2 regions of the Faecalibacterium sp. BIOML-A4 genome follow, and region 1 is predicted to be linked to the other one. Evidence: predicted binding sites of a transcription regulator. Region 1 holds the regulator's gene; the other holds the start of a gene.

Evidence for each region. Region 1 encodes HrcA, which represses chaperone genes, less so after heat shock. Its sites were predicted from a motif close to TGTTAGCACTCNNNNNNNNNGAGTGCTAACA; they were not measured.
Region 2: GKG34_RS01590 (co-chaperone GroES) is a predicted target of HrcA. The motif match lies at 7,904-7,934, and genes of this name have one in related genera.

The regions. Positions count from the first base shown of each region.
Region 1 covers NZ_WKZG01000012.1:22,837-33,129, forward strand. Annotated here, with positions in the region: gene GKG34_RS09330 (DUF1667 domain-containing protein) at 1-156, opposite strand, end outside; gene GKG34_RS09335 (FAD-dependent oxidoreductase) at 153-1,412, opposite strand; gene GKG34_RS09340 (NAD(P)/FAD-dependent oxidoreductase) at 1,405-2,850, opposite strand; gene GKG34_RS09345 (aminoacetone oxidase family FAD-binding enzyme) at 3,029-4,330, opposite strand; gene GKG34_RS09350 (stage V sporulation T C-terminal domain-containing protein) at 4,558-5,100, shown strand; gene hrcA (heat-inducible transcriptional repressor HrcA) at 5,288-6,361, shown strand; gene GKG34_RS09360 (nucleotide exchange factor GrpE) at 6,358-6,987, shown strand; gene dnaK (molecular chaperone DnaK) at 7,089-8,918, shown strand; gene dnaJ (molecular chaperone DnaJ) at 9,077-10,255, shown strand.
Region 2 covers NZ_WKZG01000001.1:332,390-342,682, forward strand. Annotated here, with positions in the region: gene GKG34_RS01555 (nicotinate phosphoribosyltransferase) at 1-175, shown strand, start outside; tRNA gene GKG34_RS01560 (tRNA-Leu) at 226-309, opposite strand; gene GKG34_RS01565 (hydratase) at 584-2,860, shown strand; gene GKG34_RS01570 (PHP domain-containing protein) at 2,925-3,782, shown strand; gene GKG34_RS01575 (TIGR03905 family TSCPD domain-containing protein) at 3,874-4,137, shown strand; gene GKG34_RS01580 (ATP-dependent Clp protease ATP-binding subunit) at 4,276-6,576, shown strand; gene GKG34_RS01585 (YegS/Rv2252/BmrU family lipid kinase) at 6,763-7,758, shown strand; gene GKG34_RS01590 (co-chaperone GroES) at 8,012-8,299, shown strand; gene groL (chaperonin GroEL) at 8,352-9,995, shown strand; gene GKG34_RS16015 (hypothetical protein) at 10,284-10,293, shown strand, end outside.

The sequences.
Region 1 (10,293 bases):
GGTGAGGATGCGGGTGGGGTGGGTCAGCTCTTCCCTGCCGTAGGCGGCACCGTTGGGGCAGGCGTTTCCAGTTACATTATAATCATTTTCCGGGTCTACCTGCAAGTGGCAGCCGCAGGGACAGCAGATGCAAATGACTTCTTTGATGCTGCTCATTCTGCAATAACCTCCTCTACCGCAACGGTCAGCGGGCCGTCTGCTTTTTCCAGCAGGACTTTGGGCAGTGCGATGTGCTCCATCTCGCCGGGAGCCATGCGCTGGCGCTTGAACCGGGCCAACTGCCTGCCGCCGCAGGTCACGGTGATCTGGCTGGGGCCGTAGTTCTGCCGCACACGGAAGGAAATGTTCACGCTCCTGTCCACATCAGCGGGGCGCACCCGCTGCGGCACGGTGTAGCCCACGCCATTGCCCGGCACAAGGTCAAGCACAACCGTATCGGAGGCTTCGCCCTTTAAAACATAGGCCGCCGCAGAAGCACCGGCAAGGTCGCTTTCGCCGGAAACGAAGTCCACCAGATCATGCACGTGCACCACGTTGCCGCAGGCGAACACGCCGGGGATGCCGGTCTCCATATTCTCGTAGACCACTGCGCCTTTGGTGTGGGGGTCCATGGGGATGCCCGCCTGCCGGGTCAGCTCATTTTCCGGGATCAGGCCGACGCTGAGCAGGATGGTGTCCACATCAAATTCCATCTCGGTGCCCGGGATGGGGCGGCGGTTTTCGTCCACCTTGGCAACGGTGGCCTTTTCCACGCGGGGCTTGGCCTGAATATCCACGATGGTATGGGACAGATACAGGGGGATGTCGAAGTCCTGCAGGCACTGCACGATGTTGCGGGTCAGGCCGCCGGAATACGGCATGACCTCCACGCAGGCCAGTACTTTGGCACCTTCCAGCGTCATGCGGCGGGCCATGATCAGGCCGATGTCGCCGCTGCCGAGGATGAGCACCCGCTTGCCTACCAGATAGCCCTCCATGTTGACATAGCGCTGGGCAGCACCGGCGGTGTAGATGCCGGCGGGGCGAGTGCCCGGGATGCCGATGGCACCGCGGGTGCGCTCCCGGCAGCCCATGCAGAGGATGATGCTTCTGGCTTCCAAAATCTGATAGCCCTTTTCCCGGCTGACGCAGTGGATCTTTTTGTCCGGGGTGACTTCCAGCACCATCGTGCCCAGCTCCACCCGGACACCGGTGGAGCGCAGCAGTTCAATGCAGCGGCCTGCGTATTCCGGGCCGGTGAGCTGCTCGCCAAAGCGGTGCAGGCCGAAGCCGTTGTGGATGCACTGGTTCAGGATGCCGCCCAGCTCGTTGTCGCGCTCTAAGATAAGGATATCGCGCAGACCATGCTGCCATGCGCTGTAAGCTGCGGCAAGGCCTGCAGGGCCGCCGCCGACGATGACCAGATCAATCATGGTGCTCTCCCTCCTGCTTGGTTTCGCACAGTAAGACGTTGGTGCCGGCCTTATCCTGCAGCACGTCCAGCGGACTGATGCCCAGCGTTTTGCTGATCAGTTCCAGCACGCGCGGCCCGCAAAAGCCGCCCTGACAGCGGCCCATACCGGCACCGCAGCGGCGCTTGACACCGTCAATGGTGGTGGCGGGGATCTCTTCGTGCAGAGCGTCCAGAATTTCGCCCTCGGTGATCGTCTCGCAGCGGCAGATCACGCGGCCATAGGCGGGTTCCTTTGCAATGAGCCGGGCTTTTTCTTCGGGCGGAAGCTCCTTGAAGCGCACCCGGGTGCGGCCATCCCTGTAATCCGCCTTGGGGGCGGGCAGATCGCCGTGAGCTTCCAGAATTTTGACGGCTTCTCTGGCAACGGCCGGTGCACTGGAAAGGCCGGGCGATTTCATGCCCGCCAGATCGATGAAGCCGGGTGCGCCTTCCGCTTCGCCGATAACGAAGTCGCCCGTGTCTACATTGGCACGGACACCCGCAAAATTGCGGATGGACTCGCTGAAGCGGATGTTCGGCACGCTGCGGCGCGCTGCGGCGCTGACGAAGGCCAGCCCGGCGGCGGTGCAGGCGGTATCGTCCCCTTCCACGGGGGCGGCGTTCGGGCCGACGATCAGGTTGCCGTGGACGGTGGGGGCCACCAGAACGCCCTTGCCGTTTTCGTTGGGGCACTGGAAGATGACGTGGTGCACACGGCTGCCCTCGGATTTATCCAGCAGGTAGTATTCGCCCCGGGTGGGCTGGATGGTAAATTTGTGGGGTGCGGCCATATCGTGCACGGCCTGCGCCGAGATGCCTGCCGCATTGATGATATAGCGCGTTTCCACAATTCCGGAGGGGGTGGTCAGTGCCCAGCCGCCGGCGGTCTTTTCGATGTGGGTCACAGGGCAGCTGCGGTGCAGCTCCACGCCGTTGCGCACAGCCACTTCTGCCATTGCCAGCGCAAACTCCCACGGGCTGACGATGGCGGCGCTGGGCGCATACAGCGCGCCAACGACAGTGGGGGCCAGATTCGGTTCCATGGCAAACGTTTCCTCTGCGGAAAGCAGCCGGATGCCCGGCACACCGTTGGCGATGCCGTTCTCATACAGTTTCTGCAGGTGGGGCAGCTCTTCCGGGCTGAGGGCCAGCACCAGACTGCCGCACTGCAGGTACGGCACATCCAGCCGGGCGCAGATCTCCTTGGCCAGTGCGGACCCCTCCACGTTGAGCCGCGCCATCCGGGTGCCCGGTTCGGGGTCGTAGCCAGCGTGCAGAATGGCACTGTTGGCCTTGGTGGTGCAGTCTGCCACGTCATTTTCAGCCTCGAAAATGGCGGTCTGCAGCGGGTAATGGGACAGCTCATAGGCGGCTGCCGCACCAATGACACCGCAGCCGATAATTGCTACATCCAGCATAAAAACCTCCTGATCGCTCCGTTTGCCGAATAAAAGAAAAAGAGCAGGACAAACAAAAGGGCCTTTCGACTCTCCCCTTGCTTGTTCTGCTCGATCCTCTGAACAAACCTTTATTGTCTTTATGATAATGCGATCTGCACAAGATGTCAAGCTTTTGTTGAAAATTTAAAGCTCATTTTTACCTGTGCGGCTTTTTCCTGCTCTTTGCGGGCGCGGAGGCTTTTGGCAGAGCACGGCCTGCTGCAGCATGGCCTGCAGCGCTGCGCCCGGCCACAAGGCCGGAGCCGAACGCCCAGTGCAGATTAAAACCGCCGCAGCTGCCTGCGCAGTCCAGCGTTTCGCCCACAAAGTAAAGGCCCGGACAGCCCTTGAACTGGAAGTGCTGATCCACCTCCCGCAGGGCCAGCCCGCCGCCGGTGGTCTGGGCCTGCTTCCAGCTGCAGGGGGTCAGCCCCTCAAAGCGCCAGTGCTTGGCGGTGTGGGCCAGCTTCTGCCACTGTGCGGCGGTGAGCACGGCAGGCGCGTCGCTGTCCTGCAGCCCGGCGGCAGACCACACAGTACGGCCCAGCTTCTGGTTCAGCAGGCCCAGCCAGAAGTCAGCGGCGCTGCCCCCTGCCGTCTGGGCGGCGTGGGCCGCAAACAGGCTGGCAAGTGCGGTTTCGTCCACTGCCGGGAAGAGGTCCAGCTCCACAGCAGGAGCCTTGGGGCCGCGGCCCGGGGCCAGCAGGCCGGACAGCTGCATGATGCAGATGCCGGAAAGGCCGTAATCGGTGAACTGTACCTCGCCGTTCTCGCAGGCAAGCACACGGGCACCGTCCAGCAGGGATGCTGCTGCCTTGGCACGGATGCCAGCCAGCGCTTTGCGGGGCTTTGCGCACTGCAGGGCGGTCAGGCAGGGGTACAGCGGCTCCACCCTGCCGCCGCACTGGGCGGCGAACCGGGTGCCAAAGCCGTCGGTGCCGAACTGCGGCCCTGCTTCGCCGCCCATGGCGCAGATGACGGCATCGGCGCGCAGCGTTTCGGCAGAGCCCTCTGCCGTCTCGAACTGCACGGCGTAGCCGCTGCGGCTCTGGTTCAGGGTGCGCACGGTGCAGCCGGTGCGCAGCTGCACATGGTGCTGCGCAAGGTGGTGCTCCAGCAGGGCCAGCACGTCCGCCGCCTGATTGGAGTACGGATACACCCGGCCCGCCTCGTCGGTGCGGGTGTAAAGCCCCAGCGCACGGAACCAGCGCAGCGGGTCGGCGGTATTTACGGCATCCAGCAGCGGACGAAGTGCTGCCGGGTCGGCAGTGAAATACAGCTCCGGTGCAATGCCGGTGTTATCCAGATTGCAGCGGCCATTGCCGGTGGCAAGCAGCTTTTTGCCCGGCTTCGGGTTGCGCTCCAGCACAATGACCTGTGCAGCGGGGGCACTTTGTGCCGCCGCCAGCGCGGCTGCAAGACCGGCGGCACCGCCGCCCAGAATGAGGATGTTCGGCATCCGGACACCTGCCTTTCTCAGTAGAATTTTAGGATCTGTCTTCATAAGCGGGGTGCTGTGCTTATGAAAACGGCTTTTTGTATCATTGTAGCAGAACCCTGCCGGAAACGCAACGAAGAGGCAGCTTTCCGTGCAGGTCTTTTTGCGCGGGGGCAGCAGGTATAAATGGCCCGGCCTGACAGATACTAGTGCTGCAGGCATTTTTAAGGAAACGGAGGAGCAAAAACATGAAAGCAACAGGAATCGTGCGCCGCATCGACGAGCTGGGCCGGGTGGTGATCCCCAAGGAGATCCGCCGCACCCAGCGCATCCGCCGCGGCGACCCGCTGGAGATCTTCACCACGGGCGACGGCGAGGTGATCTTTAAAAAGTATTCGCCCATTGGCGAGATGAACACAGTAGCGGCCCAGTATACCGAGGTGCTCAGCAAAAGCTTTGCGCTGACCGCACTGGTGGCCGACCGTGACCGCATCCTTACGGTGAGCGGCAGCGGTCGGCGGGAGCTGGCCGACCGCAGCATCAGCCAGCCGCTGGAAAAGCTGATGGATGGCCGCAGGCTGTACCAGAGCGAGGGCATTGCCGAAAAGTGCATCCTGCCCTGCGAAGGCTCGCCCCGGGCGCTGCTGTGCGCCGCACCCATCATTGCGGCAGGCGATGTGACCGGCGTGGTGGCCCTGCTGACCGAAGACCGCACGGCCACGCCGGATGCCGCCCAGCTCAAGGCCGTGAATGTGGCAGCGGCATTTCTGGCAAGGCAGATGGAAGAGTAAAGAACATGCCGGAGCGCTTTCCTTATAATAAGGAGGGCGCTTTTTTCGTTTATGACAGAATTATGAATCTTTTAAAACATTTTTCCAAGGGGCTTGACAGCACCGGAAAATTGGCTATAATGGTCTTAGCACTCAGGAACAAGGAGTGCTAAACAAACAAAGCAAACGCAAAAAGGAGGCAGGCGCTATGACGATGGATGCACGCAAGCAGCGAGTCTTGCAGGCGATCGTGGCGCTGTATGGTCTCGAAGGCGAGCCTGTTGGCAGCAGCGTGCTGGCAAACTACTTTGACATGGCGGTTTCCAGCGCAACGCTTCGCAATGAGATGGCGGCGCTGACAAAGCTGGGCCTGCTGGAGCAGCCCCACACCAGCGCGGGCCGTGTGCCCAGCGCCAAGGGCTACCGTTACTACCTTGATAATCTGCTGACCGACGATCAGCCGCTGGATCGTGTGACCCGCGCCCGTGTGGATGCGGTGTTCGCAAGCCTCGACCATGAGCCGGAAAAGCTGGCCGCAGGTGCCGCCAAGGCGCTGGCCGCCATCAGCGGCTGCACCGCCGCCATCAGCACCCCGTGTGCCGAGGATCTGTGCATCGCCCACTATGAAGTGGTTCAGGTGGGCCGCAGCGCAGCGGCTGTGCTGGCCGTTACCACGGCCGGTTACGTTCGTACCCGTGTGGCACGGGTGCGCACCGGCCTTTCCCGCGAGAATGCAGCGGCGCTTGCCGCACTGCTGAACCGCAACCTTACCTTTGTAGCGCCGGTGGATCTTTCCACCCGGCTGCTGGCAGAGCTGTGCAGCCAGATCGACCCGGAGCTGGTGCCTGTCATCAGCGCGGCGGCGGCCATCCTGCAGGATTCCGTCAAGCCCCACGTATTTCTGGGCGGCGAGCAGTATCTGCTGGACTGGCCCCAGCTGGACGGCAAGGTGGGCGACATCCTCACACTGCTGAACGACGAGGAGCAGGCCGCTGGCCTGATCGCACCTCCGGCAGAACGCAGTGAGAGCGTGCTGCTGGGCGAGGATCTGGAACCGCAGATCCCGGGCCTGTGCATCGTGAGCGACCGGTATCTGGTGGGCGGAGGCCTGTGGGGCTCCATTGCATTGATCGGCCCCACCCGGATGCCCTTCCAGAAACTGATGCCGCTGCTGCATTACTTTGCAGACCAGCTGGGCGAGGGCATGAGCGGCAAACGAAAAGACACCCCACAGGCTGCCGTACCGCGGCGGACTGTGATCTATAAGGAGGATCTGGAATGAGCGAAGAAGCAAAAAAGACGGCTCCGGCTCAGGAAGCTGAGCAGCCCGAAACGGCTCCCGAGGAAAAGGCCCAGCAGGCAGCACCCGAACAGGAACCTGCTGCCGAAGCTGCCGACCCGAAGGATGACAAGAAGAAGGATGGCGGCTGGTTCAACAAGAAGGCCCGCGAGCTGGAAGCCGTAAAGGCAAAGCTGGACGCGGCCGAAGCCAACGCTGCACAGGCCAAAGACCAGCTGCTGCGCATGGCAGCGGAGTACGAGAACTACCGCAAGCGCTCCACCCGCGAAGCCGACCAGAAGTTCAACGATGGCATTTCCTTTGCGGTGAACCAGATCATTCCCATTCTGGATACGCTGGAGATGGCAGCCAACGCCCCCACCACCGACGAGAACTACAAAAAGGGCGTGACCATGACGCTGGACAAGGCCGCCAAGGCGCTGGATGCCCTCCATGTGGAGGAGATCGAGGCGCTGGGCAAGCCCTTTGACCCCAACTTCATGAACGCGGTGCAGCAGATCCCCGCCCCGGACGGACAGGAGAGCGGCACCGTCATCACGGTCTACCAGAAGGGCTACAAGCTGGGCGATAAGATCGTCCGCCATGCGACCGTTGTAGTGGCCGAATAACAAAGCAGAAACCCGAAAGGGTTTTGAATATAACATCCGCTTACAAACATTTGAGCATCACATAAACAATAAGATTTGTTCTTTCGAGAGGAGTTTTCATTATGAGTAAGATCATTGGTATCGACCTTGGTACTACCAACAGCTGCGTGGCTGTCATGGAGGGCGGCGAGCCCGTTGTTATCGCAAACTCTGAGGGTGCACGCACCACCCCGTCTGTGGTCGGCTTTACCAAGACCGGCGATCGTCTGGTGGGTCAGGTCGCAAAGCGTCAGGCCATCACCAACCCTGAGAACACCGTTGCTTCCATCAAGCGCTTCATGGGCACCGACCACAAGGTGACCCTGAACGGCAAGGAGTACACTCCCCAGCAGGTCAGCGCTATGATCCTGCAGAAGCTGAAGGCTGATGCCGAGGCTTATCTGGGCGAGCCTGTTACCGAGGCTGTCATTACCGTTCCTGCATACTTCAACGACAGCCAGCGTCAGGCTACCAAGGACGCAGGCACCATTGCAGGCCTGAACGTCAAGCGTATCATCAACGAGCCTACTGCCGCTTCTCTGGCATATGGCATCGATAAGGAAGAAGACCAGAAGATCATGGTCTACGATCTGGGCGGCGGCACCTTCGATGTGTCCATCATCGAGATGGGCGACGGCGTTACCGAAGTTCTGGCCACCAACGGTGATACCCATCTGGGCGGCGATGACTTCGATGAGCGCATCATCAACTGGATGGCAGATGCCTTCCAGACCGAGAACGGCATCGACCTGCGCAAGGACAAGATGGCTGCGCAGCGTTTGAAGGAAGCTGCCGAGAAGGCAAAGATCGAACTGTCCAGCGCAATGAGCAGCCAGATCAACCTGCCCTTCATCACTGCCGATGCTACCGGCCCCAAGCACTTGGATATGACCCTGACCCGCGCAAAGTTCAACGAGCTGACCGCTGATCTGGTCGATCGCACCATGGGCCCCGTCCGCAAGGCTCTGCAGGATGCAGGCCTGCGTCCCTCTGACCTGAAGAAGGTCCTGATGGTCGGTGGTTCCACCCGTATCCCCGCTGTCTACGATGCAGTCAAGAAGGAACTGAACTGCGAGCCCTTCAAGGGCATCAACCCCGATGAGTGCGTGGCCGTGGGTGCTGCCATTCAGGGCGGCGTGCTGCAGGGCGATGTCAAGGGCCTGCTGCTGCTGGATGTCACCCCGCTGAGCCTGGGCATTGAAACTCTGGGCGGCGTGTGCACCAAGATCATTGACCGCAATACCACCATCCCCACCCACAAGAGTCAGGTGTTCTCCACCGCTGCAGACAACCAGCCCTCTGTTGAGGTCAACGTTCTGCAGGGCGAGCGTGAGTTCGCACGCGACAACAAGAGCCTGGGTGTCTTCCATCTGGACGGCATCGCTCCGGCTCCCCGTGGTGTGCCTCAGATCGAAGTTACCTTCGATATCGATGCAAACGGCATCGTGAAGGTCAGCGCAAAGGATCTGGGCACCGGCAAGGAGCAGAACATCACCATTACCGCTTCCACCAACATGTCCAAGGAGGACATCGACAAGGCTGTGAAGGAAGCTGAGCAGTTTGCTGCCGACGATAAGAAGAAGCGTGAAGAGGTCGATATCCGCAACGGTGCCGACCAGATGGTGTTCCAGACCGAGAAGATGCTGAAGGAGAACGGCGACAAGCTGCCCGCCGACGTGAAGAGCGAGGCCGAGAGCAAGCTGGCCGACCTGAAGACCGCTGTTCAGTCCGGCAACGTGGACGACATCAAGGCAAAGCAGGAAGCTCTGAGCCAGGTGTTCGAGAAGATGTATCAGGCAGCCGCTGCCGCACAGCAGGCCGCCGGTGCACAGCCCGGCCCCGACGCAGGTGCAAACAACCAGCAGAAGCCGGGTGATGACGGCGTTGTGGATGCCGACTTCAAGGAAGTCTGATAAAAAACACAGCAGTGTGTGCCCGGCCAAACCGGCGGACGCACGCGTGGAATAGCAAAAGCCGCTCCGGTTTTGCCGGAGCGGCTCTTGCTGGTTATAGAGCGAGGAACCAACCGGGGCGTTTCCCGGATCAAACGTTCCCGGAGAGGTGAGTGGATATGGCACAGGAAAAGCGTGATTACTACGAAGTGCTGGGGGTATCCAAGACTGCGACCGATGCCGAGATCAAAAAGGCATACCGCAAGCTTGCAATGAAATACCACCCGGACTATAACCCCGGCGATAAGGATGCCGAGGAAAAGTTCAAGGAAGTAAACGAAGCAAACGAGGTGCTTTCGGACCCGAAGAAGCGCCAGCTGTACGACCAGTACGGCTTTGCAGGTGTTGACCCTGCCTATGCAGCACAGAACGGCGGCGGCCCCGGTGCGGGCGGCTTTGGCGGTTTTGGCGGCGACGGCGTGGATCTGGGCGACATTTTCGGCGATATCTTTGGCGGCGGCTTCGGCGGCTTTGGCGGTTCGTCCCGTCAGGCGAACCCCAACGCACCGCGCAAGGGTCAGGATATCCGCGTGCGCATCACCCTGAGCTTTGACGAGGCCGTGCACGGCTGCAAGAAGAACATCACCATCACCCGCCAGCAGGAGTGCACCGAGTGCCACGGCAGCGGCTGTGCCGCCGGTTCCAGCCCCGAGACCTGCCCGGACTGTGGCGGCCGCGGCTTCGTGATCCGTCAGCAGCGCACCCCCTTTGGTGTGATGCAGACCCAGCAGCCCTGCTCCCGCTGTGGCGGCAAGGGCAAGCTGGTCAAGAATCCCTGCAAGGTCTGCCATGGCAGCGGCAAGGTGGCTGCTAAAAAGACGCTGGAGGTGTCCATCCCCATGGGCATCGACGACGACCAGAGCTTTGCACTGCGCGGCATGGGCGATGCCGGTGCAAACGGCGGTCCTTCCGGTGATGTGATCGTCATGGTCACGGTGCGCCCCAGCGAGGTGTTCCAGCGCGACGGCTACGATGTGTGGGTCACAGTGCCCATCACTTACAGTCAGGCCGTGCTGGGCGACACCGTGCAGGTGCCCTCCATTGACGGCAAGGTGGAGTACACCGTGCCCGAGGGCACCCAGAGCGGCACCACCTTCCGCCTGCGCGGCAAGGGCATCCAGTACCTGAATGGCCGCGGCCGCGGTGATATGTACGTCAAGTGCGAGGTGGAGATCCCCAAGAAGCTGAACAAGACCCAGCGGGAGGCCCTGAAGAAGTTCGAGGGCACCCTGAAAGAAGAAAACTATGAAAAGCGCAAGGGCTTCTTCAAAAAGCTGAAGGACATGTTCAACAACTGAGACTGAAAACCGCATAACATAAAAAGCGGCGGCACTTC
Region 2 (10,293 bases), on a different contig from region 1:
TGAGCTGCCTTCGATCGCAGAGAAGAAGGCATACATTGCAAAGCAGCTCACCGAGGAGACCTGGGAGAGCGAACTGCGTCTGGAGTGCCCGCATAAGCACTATGTGAACATGACCCCGGCTGTGGCCGAGTGCCGTTCCAAGATGTATGCAGAGCTGCACGGCGGCAAGGTGTAAAATAAGCAAAATAAAAAGCCCCTCAAGCGTAAGCTTGGGGGGTCTTTTTATGCCGCCGACGGGGGTCGAACCCGTACTCTGTCTCCAGAAAGGGATTTTAAGTCCCTCGTGTCTGCCAATTTCACCACAGCGGCATACAACGCTAATAATAATACAATAGAATGGCTTCTTTGTCAAGAAAAAGCACGGAGCCCGTCTCTTCATCCTCCATTCACGATTCATTTGTAAAAAGTGCTTTTTCTTTCCGTGGTTTCATGGTATAATAACCTTCAGATACGGTTTTCCGGGCCGTAGCCGCATGCTTTGGCAGCGCGGCAGAAGAGGGCAGAGCGGGCAGCGTACCGCTCTGCTGGGGCAGTGCCCGCAAGATAGGGCGGGCGGGAAATACAAAAAGAGAGGCGAATCGAGATGTTGGATATGATCAAGTGCAGCACCGGCGGCGCATACTATGCCCGCGGTGAATGGGTGCCTGCAGACGGCGAAGCAAGCGCCGCACTGGCAGCAAAGGGCTTTGATGCCGCAGCCATCGAGAACGCAAAGACCGGCACCATGGCCTACAGCATTCTGCAGGCCCACAACACCAGCGGCGATGCCGAAAACCTGAAGATCAAGTTCGATGCCATGGCCAGCCATGACATCACCTTTGTGGGCATCATCCAGACGGCCCGTGCGTCCGGTCTGGAGAGATTCCCCATTCCGTATGTGCTCACCAACTGCCACAACAGCCTTTGCGCCGTGGGCGGCACCATCAATGAGGACGACCACCGCTTCGGCCTGTCCGCCGCCAAAAAATACGGCGGCATTTTTGTGCCCCCGCATCTGGCGGTCATCCACCAGTACATGCGCGAAAAGTTTGCGGGCTGCGGCAAGATGATCCTTGGCTCGGACTCCCACACCCGCTACGGCGCTCTGGGCACCATGGCCATTGGTGAGGGCGGCGGCGAGCTGGCAAAGCAGCTGCTGGGCCGCACCTACGATGTGGCCCGTCCGGGTGTTGTTGCAATTTATCTCACCGGCTCTCTGCCTGCAGGCTGCGGCCCGCACGATGTGGCCATTGCGCTGGTGGGCAAGCTGTTCAAGAGCGGCTATGTCAAAAACAAGGTGATGGAGTTTGTCGGCCCCGGCGTTGCGTCTCTGCGTCAGGATACCCGCAACGCCATCGATGCCATGACCACCGAGACCACCTGCCTGTCCTCCATCTGGGAAACCGACGAAACGACGCAGAAATTCCTTGCGGTGCATGGCCGTGCCGCCGACTATAAGAAGCTGGCTCCGGCCGACCTTGCTTATTACGACGGTGTGGTAGAGGTAGACCTTTCTGCCATCCGCCCCATGATCGCACTGCCCATGCATCCCTCCAATGCATTTACCATTGAAGAGCTGAACGCAAACCTTGAGGATATTCTCCATGCCTGCGAGCAGGATGTGCAGAAGCTGATCGGCCGCAAGGATGTCAGCCTTGACCTGTGCAGCAAGATCGAGAACGGTAAACTGCGTGTGGATCAGGGCGTGATCGCAGGCTGCGCAGGCGGTCTGTACGACAGCATTTATGAAGCTGCCTCCATCCTCAAGGGCCACACCGGCGGCTGCGGTGACTACGCCCTGAGCGTGTATCCCGGCAGCCAGCCCATCATGATGGAACTGGTGCGCACCGGAGTCATCCACGACCTGATGGCCAGCGGTGCCACCGTCCGCACTGCGTTCTGTGGCCCCTGCTTCGGCGCAGGCGACGTGCCCGCCAACGGCGCGCTGTCTATCCGCCATACCACCCGCAACTTCCCCAGCCGCGAAGGCTCCAAGCCCGGCAACGGCCAGCTTTCCGGTGTGGCACTGATGGATGCCCGCAGCATTGCGGCCACCACGGCCAACGGCGGCATTCTGACCCCGGCTACCGATATCGACTATGATCCCACTGTGCCGGAGTATCAGTACGATCCTTCCAGCTACGATACCCGCGTGTATCAGGGCTTTGGCAAGGGCGATTACGATGCTCTGCTCAAGCTTGGCCCCAACATCAAGGACTGGCCCGAAATTGCACCGCTGGGCGATAACCTGCTGCTGAAGGTGGCATCTTACATCACCGACCCTGTCACCACCACCGACGAGCTGATCCCCTCCGGTGAGACTTCGTCTTACCGTTCCAATCCTCTGGGTCTGGCCGAGTTTACCCTCAGCCGCAAGGACCCGGAGTATGTGGGCCGTGCCAAGGCCGTGCAGGCCGAAGAAAAGGCCCGCCGTGCAGGCGAGGGCAGCGCCGAGGTGCTGGCCCAGCTGCACAAGGTGCCCGGCTGCGAAAACCTGACTTGGAACGATGTGCAGATCGCATCCACCATCTTTGCCGTCAAGCCCGGCGATGGTTCTGCCCGTGAGCAGGCGGCCAGCTGCCAGCGTGTGCTGGGGGCCGGTGCCAACATCGTTACCGAGTACGCCACCAAGCGCTACCGCTCCAACCTCATCAACTGGGGTATGCTGCCGCTGCAGCTGGTGGGCGCAACGCCCTTCGGTCTGGGCGACTATGTCTTTATCCCGAATGTCCGCGAGGCCCTCAAGGGCGACCTGCAGGACATCAAGGCCTATGTGCTGGGCGACACCGCAAAAGAGTTCAGCCTGTACATGGCTCCGCTGACCGCCGACGAGCGCAAGATCCTGGCCGACGGCTGCCTGATCAATTTCTATAAGCACTGATATGATAGAAGGCTTCCTCTTTTGGGGAAGCCTTTCTCTGGTTTTCTTGGGAGGTTCATTTTCCATGCCCGGCGATCTTCACAACCATTCCACCTGTTCCGATGGCTCTGTGCCCATCCACCGCCTGCCGCTCATGGCGGCGCGGGCGGGGCTGGACACCATGGCCATTTCCGACCACGACACCCTGCTCAGCGTAAACTACTGCTATGAGCACCCTGTGCAGGACGGCGTGCGCCTGCTCCCGGCCACCGAGCTGACCGGCTATGACCATGAGCATAAGCATCGCGTGCACCTGCTGTGCTACTTCCCGAACCCGGAAAGCCGGGAACTGAAGGAGCACTGCGACATCCTGCGACAGCGCCGCAACGAGTGCGGCCTGCAAAGCGCAAAGGAGATCGAAGCGCTGTACCCGCAGTTCCGCACGGAACAGGCGCTGGAATACGCAAAGGACAGCGGTGTGCTGTTCAAAAGCGGCATTATGGAAGCGCTGCACCAGCTGGGGCTGTGCGATGCTGTGTACGGCAAGCTGTACAGTTATCTCTTTGGCTGGGAGCCGCGCGGTGTGGTGCTGCATCAGGTAAAATATCCCTCGGTGCAGGAAGTGATCGCCACGGCGAAAGCTGCCGGTGCGGTGCTGGTATTTGCACATCCGACCGTTTACAAGAGCATGCCGCTGGTGCGTCAGCTTGCCAAAGAGGGCATCATCGATGGCATTGAGGTGGAGCACCCCCGCAACAGCCCGGAGGACAGGGCCGAGTGTGCTGCTCTGTGTGAGCAGTATGGGCTGATCCATACCGGAGGTACGGACTTCCACGGTGCAAACCATAAGGTGCCGCACCCGGTGGGTACCTGTACCACGGCGGACGATCAGGTGGCCCGCATTCTGGAGCTGGCCCACAAGCGCCGCGGTATTGATGTGTGACCCGGTCACATTGACATTCCGGCACGCTGCTCTATAATAGAAGCAGACGATCTTCGTCGGGATTTCTGTCAAAAAGAGAGGATTTTGAACTATGAGCAAGGAATTCAGCTTCCCGAACAGCGGCACCTGTTCCAAGCAGACCAACTTTGTGCTGAACGATGACCACACCATTGCGTCCATGGAGGTCATTGGCGGCTGCAACGGCAACCTGAAGGGCATCTGCCGTCTGGTCAAGGGCATGAAGGCCGAAGATGTGATCGACCGCATGGAGGGCACGCTCTGCGGTTTCCGCAATACCAGCTGCCCGGATCAGATCGCCAAGAACCTGAAAAAGGCTCTGGCCGAAATGGACTGAAAAATCAAACAGCGAAGGGGAGATGCCTGCGGGTATCTCCTTTTTGTTTTCCCATCCCGACAGAAAGAGATGTTTTTTTTCTGTGCTTCGGGGCTATACTTCTTGTGAAAACGAATTTCATCAGCAAGGAGCGGGCAAATGAGTATTTGGGAAAAACTTGGCTTTGGCGGGTACAAGGGCTTTTCGCACGAGTCGGATCAGCTGCTGCGCAGTGCGGTGGAGCTTGCCGGGAACCTTGGCTGCGAAAAAGCCGATACCGGCCACCTGCTGCTGGCGATCCTGCAGCAGGATCACGGGGCGGCAGCACGGTTTCTGGAGGGCAAGCAGATCCGGGAACCGGAGGTGCGCCGTCAGCTGGCCGAGAGCCGCCGCGCACCGGCTTTGCATCTGGATCGCTACGCTCTTGCGTCGGACCTCAAGCGCACCATGGATTACGCCATCATCGGGGCACAGAACGCACACCTGAACCGGGCCGAGCCGGAACATCTGCTCTGCGCCATGCTGGAGGATGACGGCTGCACAGCAGGCATCCTGCTGGCATCCATGGGCGTGCAGCTCACAGATGCCGTGCGGGAATGCCGCCAGCTGTCCGGGCAGTTCGTACTGCCGTATCAGATGCGGACCACGGTCAGTGCGCCGCGCGGCAGCCGCGCCAGTGATAAGTACTGCCGGGATCTGACCCGCCGTGCTGCGGAACGGGAACTGGACCCGGTGTTCTGCCGGGAAGCAGAGCTGGACCGCATGGTGGAGATCTTATGCCGCCGTCAGAAGAACAACCCCTGCCTTGTGGGGGAGCCGGGCGTGGGCAAGACCGCCCTTGCCGAAGGGCTGGCCCAGCGCATTGCCACGGATCGTGTGCCCCGTGCGCTCAAGGGCCGCCGTCTGCTGGCACTGGATATGGCCAGCCTTGTGGCGGGCACCAAATACCGCGGTGACTTTGAGGAGCGGTTCAAGAACCTGCTGGAAGAGCTGGTGCGGGACGGCAGCTCCATCCTGTTCGTGGACGAGTTCCACACCATCGTGGGCGCCGGTGCAGCGGAGGGTGCCATCGATGCAGCCAGCATCTTAAAACCGGTGCTGGCCCGGGGTGAGATACAAATTATCGGCGCTACCACTACCGAAGAGTTCCGCACCCACATCCAGAAGGATGCCGCACTGGAACGCCGTTTCGGCAAGGTGCAGGTAGAGGAGCCTACGCCTGCGCAGGCGCTGGATATCCTCAACGGGCTTGCGCCGCGCTATGAGTGCTACCACAATGTCTGCCTTCCGCCGGAAGCGCTGCAGGCTGCGGTGGAGCTTTCGGTGCGGTATCTGCCGGGGCGCTTTCTGCCGGATAAGGCCATCGACCTTGTGGACGAAGCCTGTGCGGCGGCACGCATCCGGGCCGAGCAGGCAAAGCAGTCAAAGCCCACGCTGATGCCGGACGATATCGCCCATGTGGTGGCGCAGGCCAGCGGTGTGCCGGTGGAGCGGGTAGGTGAGCAGGAGCGGGAACGGCTGGACAAGCTGGAAGAACGTCTCAACGCCGAGATCGTGGGCCAGAGCCGGGCTGTGGCTGCGGTGGCAGGTGCCATCCGGCGCAGCCGCACCGGTCTTGGCGAGCCGGGCCGGCCCATGGGTGCCATGTTGTTTCTTGGCCCCACGGGAGTGGGCAAAACGGCTCTTGCCCGGGCGCTGGCGGTCAGCTGGTTCGGCAGCGAAAAGGCCCTGCTCAAATTTGATATGTCGGAGTATCAGGAGCAGCACACCGCTGCCCGGCTGCTGGGTGCGCCGCCGGGCTATCTGGGCCATGACGAGGGCGGACAGCTGACCGAAGCAGTGCGCCGCCGCCCTTACAGTGTGGTGCTGTTTGACGAGATCGAAAAGGCACACCCGGACATTCAGAACATCCTTTTGCAGATACTGGAAGATGGCCAGCTGACCGATGCCATGGGCCGCAAGGCGGATTTCCGCAACACCATCGTACTGCTCACCTCAAACCTCGGCGCACGTTTTTTGGCGGGTCAGAGCACGCCGCTGGGCTTTGCGGCGGGCAGCGAAGCCGTGTTTGAAAAGCAGTCTGCGCAGGCCATTGAGGAGGCAAAAAAGTGGTTCCGGCCAGAGCTGGCAGGCCGTCTGGACGAGATGATCGTATTCCGTCCGCTGGCCGACGACAGCCTGTGCGCCATTGCCGAAAAAATGCTGTGCCAGCTGGAGCAGCGTGCCGCCCGCAGCGGCTACCAGCTGCATCACACACCGCGGGTAGGGCAGGCACTGGCAGCAAAGGCCCGCTCTGCCTACGGGGCCAGAGAACTGCGCCGCGCAGTGGACAGGGCAGTGGAGCAGGCACTTGCGGATCAGATCGCATCCGGCACGGCCTGCGTGGGCCAGCACTGGACGGCGGACTGCTCGGCGGATGGTTCCATCGTCCTGCGGGAGGACGAAACCGCAACACTGTAAAGCATCGGAAGCTCAAAAGGACCGCCCTGAGTTACAAGACCCGGGGCGGTATTTTTTGTCTGTAGGGGGGAGCGGAGACATCCGCTCCTTTTTTGTGCGTACGGGGCAGGGACATTGTGAGATTGGCTCTTGCATCCTTTTGGTTTTCTGTTATCATAGAAGCAACAGAATTGCAGGAGGAAGTCCATGCGCACATTATTTCTTTTGAATCCAACTGCCGGTAAGGCCGATTGCACCCGTACGCTGCCGCAGCAGATCAATGCTGCCGCCGCGCGTGCAGGGCTTGCGCCGGAAGAATATACCATTCAGGTCACAAATCACGCCGGTCATGCCCGGGAGCTGGCCAATGCCGCTGCGCAGCAGGCCCGGCAGAGCGGGGAAGAACTGCGGGTCTTCACTGCCGGCGGCGACGGCACCTTCAACGAAGCACTCACCGGGATCTATGGCTATGCAAATGCAGCCGTGGGCTGTCTGCCCTTTGGCAGCGGCAACGATTTTCTGCGCACCTTTGGTACAAAGGAAGAGTTTCTGGATCTGGATGCCCAGCTGGCCGGTGGGTCGGTGAGCATCGATCTGATGCAGACCAGCCTTGGCCTTTCGGCCACCATCTGCGCTGCCGGTCTGGATGCGCAGGTTGCCTACGGCATCCCGAAGTTCCGGCGCATCCCGCTGTGCGGCGGCGAGATGGCCTATGTGCTTTCCATTGTGGAACAGCTGTGCGGACACATCGGCCGCAGGGTGGAGTACACCATCGATGGTGAAACGCTGGATGTGGACTGCCTGATGTGTGCCATCTGCAATGGCCGCACCTATGGCGGCGGTTTCTGTGCAGCGCCGGAAGCACAGCCCGACGACGGCTGGCTGGATGTATATATCATCCGCAAGGTGAGCCGCGTGACCATTGCAAAGCTGCTGGGAATGTACAAGAGCGGCAAGCACTTCCAGAACGGTCAGCTCGTCAGGGCTGCAGAGCCGTACTTCATTTACCGCCGCGCAAAGCAGGTGAGCCTGCGCGCTGCGGATGGCCGCGGGCCGATCGTTGCCACGGCAGACGGTGAATGCGCACCCAAGGAGCAGATCACTGTACAGGTACAGCCGCTGGCAGGGCGCATCCTTCTGCCAAAGCCTGCTTTTGAGCGCTTTGCAGCGCAGAGGACGGCACAGAGTGCAGACCGAACATGAAAAACCAGAAGAAGAGACAGCTTTTTTGTCCAAGAAGAAAGCTGTCTCTTTTTCGTTGTACGGCTGATTTTTTCATCTGTCATAAATTCTTAACAAAAAGAAGCAAAAAAGGTCTTGATTTTTTGGGTCAAGATGAGTACAATACACTTAGCACTCAGAGAAATGGAGTGCTAAAGAACCAAAGAGCCGACATGAGGCCCTTTGGACACAGCAAAGTTTTAAATTATATTTTTACTATAGGAGGGCAAGAACTATGAAGATCATTCCTCTTGCAGACCGTGTTGTCATTAAGGCTGTTGAGGTTGAGGAGACCACCAAGGGCGGTCTGATCCTGACCGGCAGTGCTAAGGAAAAGCCCCAGGTGGCTGAGGTCATCGCTGTCGGCCCCGGCGGCGTTGTGGACGGCAAGGAAGTCAAGATGACTGTGAAGGTCGGCGACAAGGTCCTCACCAGCAAGTACTCCGGTACCGAGGTCAAGGTGGACGGCGAAGAGTGCACCATCGTCCGTCAGGGCGATATCCTGGCAGTCGTTGAGGACTGAGCGGTTTCCCCTCTGATATTTAAAAATTGAGCTTTAAAGGAGCGATTTGATTATGGCTAAGCAGATCAAGCAGGGCGAGGATGCCCGCAAGGCACTGTGTGCCGGTATCGATACCCTGGCAAACACCGTTAAGATCACCCTGGGCCCCAAGGGCCGCAATGTGGTGCTGGGCAAAAAGTTCGGTGCACCGGTCATCACCAACGATGGCGTGACCATTGCCAAGGAGATCGAGCTGAAGGACGAGTTCGAGAACATGGGCGCACAGCTGGTGCGTGAAGTCGCTACTAAGACCAACGACGCAGCAGGCGACGGCACCACCACCGCAACCGTTCTGGCACAGGCCATGGTCACCGAGGGCATGAAGAATGTCACCGCCGGTGCAAACCCCATGGATATCCGCCGCGGCATGAGCAAGGCCGTTGCCAAGGCTGTTGAGACCATCAAGGCTCACAGCCAGAAGGTGAAGGACAGCAACGATATCGCCCGCGTCGGCACTATTTCTGCAGGCGATCCCGAGATCGGCCGTCTGATCGCCGAGGCTATGGAGAAGGTCACCTCCGATGGCGTTATCACCATTGAGGAGAACAAGACCACCGCTGAGACCTACAACGAGATCGTGGAAGGCATGCAGTTCGACCGCGGCTACCTCACCCCGTATATGGTCACCGATACCGACAAGATGGTGGCTGATCTGGACAACGCCGCTATCCTGATCACCGATAAGAAGATCAGCGTGATTCAGGATCTGGTTCCTCTGCTGGAGCAGGTGATGCAGAACGGTATGAAGCTGCTGATCGTGGCTGAGGACATTGAGGGCGAGGCTCTGTCCACTCTGATCGTCAACCGCCTGCGCGGCACCCTGAACGTCTGCGCTGTCAAGGCTCCCGGCTTTGGCGACCGCCGCAAGGAAATGCTGCAGGATATCGCAACCCTGACCGGCGGCACCGTGGTCTCCTCCGATCTGGGCTATGAGCTGAAGGATGCTACCGTCCAGATGCTGGGCCATGCCCGCCAGGTGAAGGTCTCCAAGGAGAACACCACCATCGTTGGCGGTGCAGGCGATAAGGATGCCATCGCAGCCCGCATCGCTCAGATCCGCAGCCAGATCGAGGCCGCTACCAGCGATTTCGACCGTGAAAAGCTGCAGGAGCGTCTGGCAAAGCTGGCTGGCGGCGTGGCCGTCATCAAGGTCGGCGCTGCTACCGAAGTTGAGATGAAGGACAAGAAGCTGCGCATCGAGGATGCTCTGAACGCAACCAAGGCTGCTGTTCAGGAAGGCGTTGTTGCCGGCGGCGGCACTGCTCCTATCAATGCGATCCCCGCTGTGCGTGAGCTGTGCGACACGCTGGAAGGCGACGAGCGCACCGGTGCCAAGATCGTTCTGAAGGCTCTGGAAGCTCCTCTGCGCCAGATCGCTAAGAATGCCGGTCTGGAAGGCAGTGTCATCATCGACAAGATCATCTCTGCTAACAAGCCCAACTACGGCTTTGATGCTCAGAACGAGGTCTTTGTGGACGATATGATCGCTGCTGGCATCGTTGACCCCACCAAGGTCACCCGTTCCGCTCTGGAGAACGCAGCCTCCGTCGCTGAGATGGTGCTGACCACCGAAAGCCTGGTCGCTGATCTGCCGGAACCCCCTGCTGCACCCGCTGCTGCAGGCGGTGACATGGGCGGTATGGGCGGCATGTACTAATATCTGCCAAAAAACCGCATGAATCCTTGATTTTTGGAGCGCGCAAAAGCGGATTTACGCCAAACTTACGCCACTTACGCCAAAAATCAAAGCGCATTATAGGGTAACAAAATCGGCACTCGCTGAAAAGCGGGTGCCGATTTTTTTGTCTAGGGGATTTGAAGACTCATGAAACCCGCTGATGGTTTCTGAGAGAGTCAGACAGTCAGCGGCTTTATTGTTGACGAAAAACAAAGGTAGGGATACAATAATAAAAGAGAACGTAAAACCGGAAGGGAGCGTGCCGCCATGGAAAATC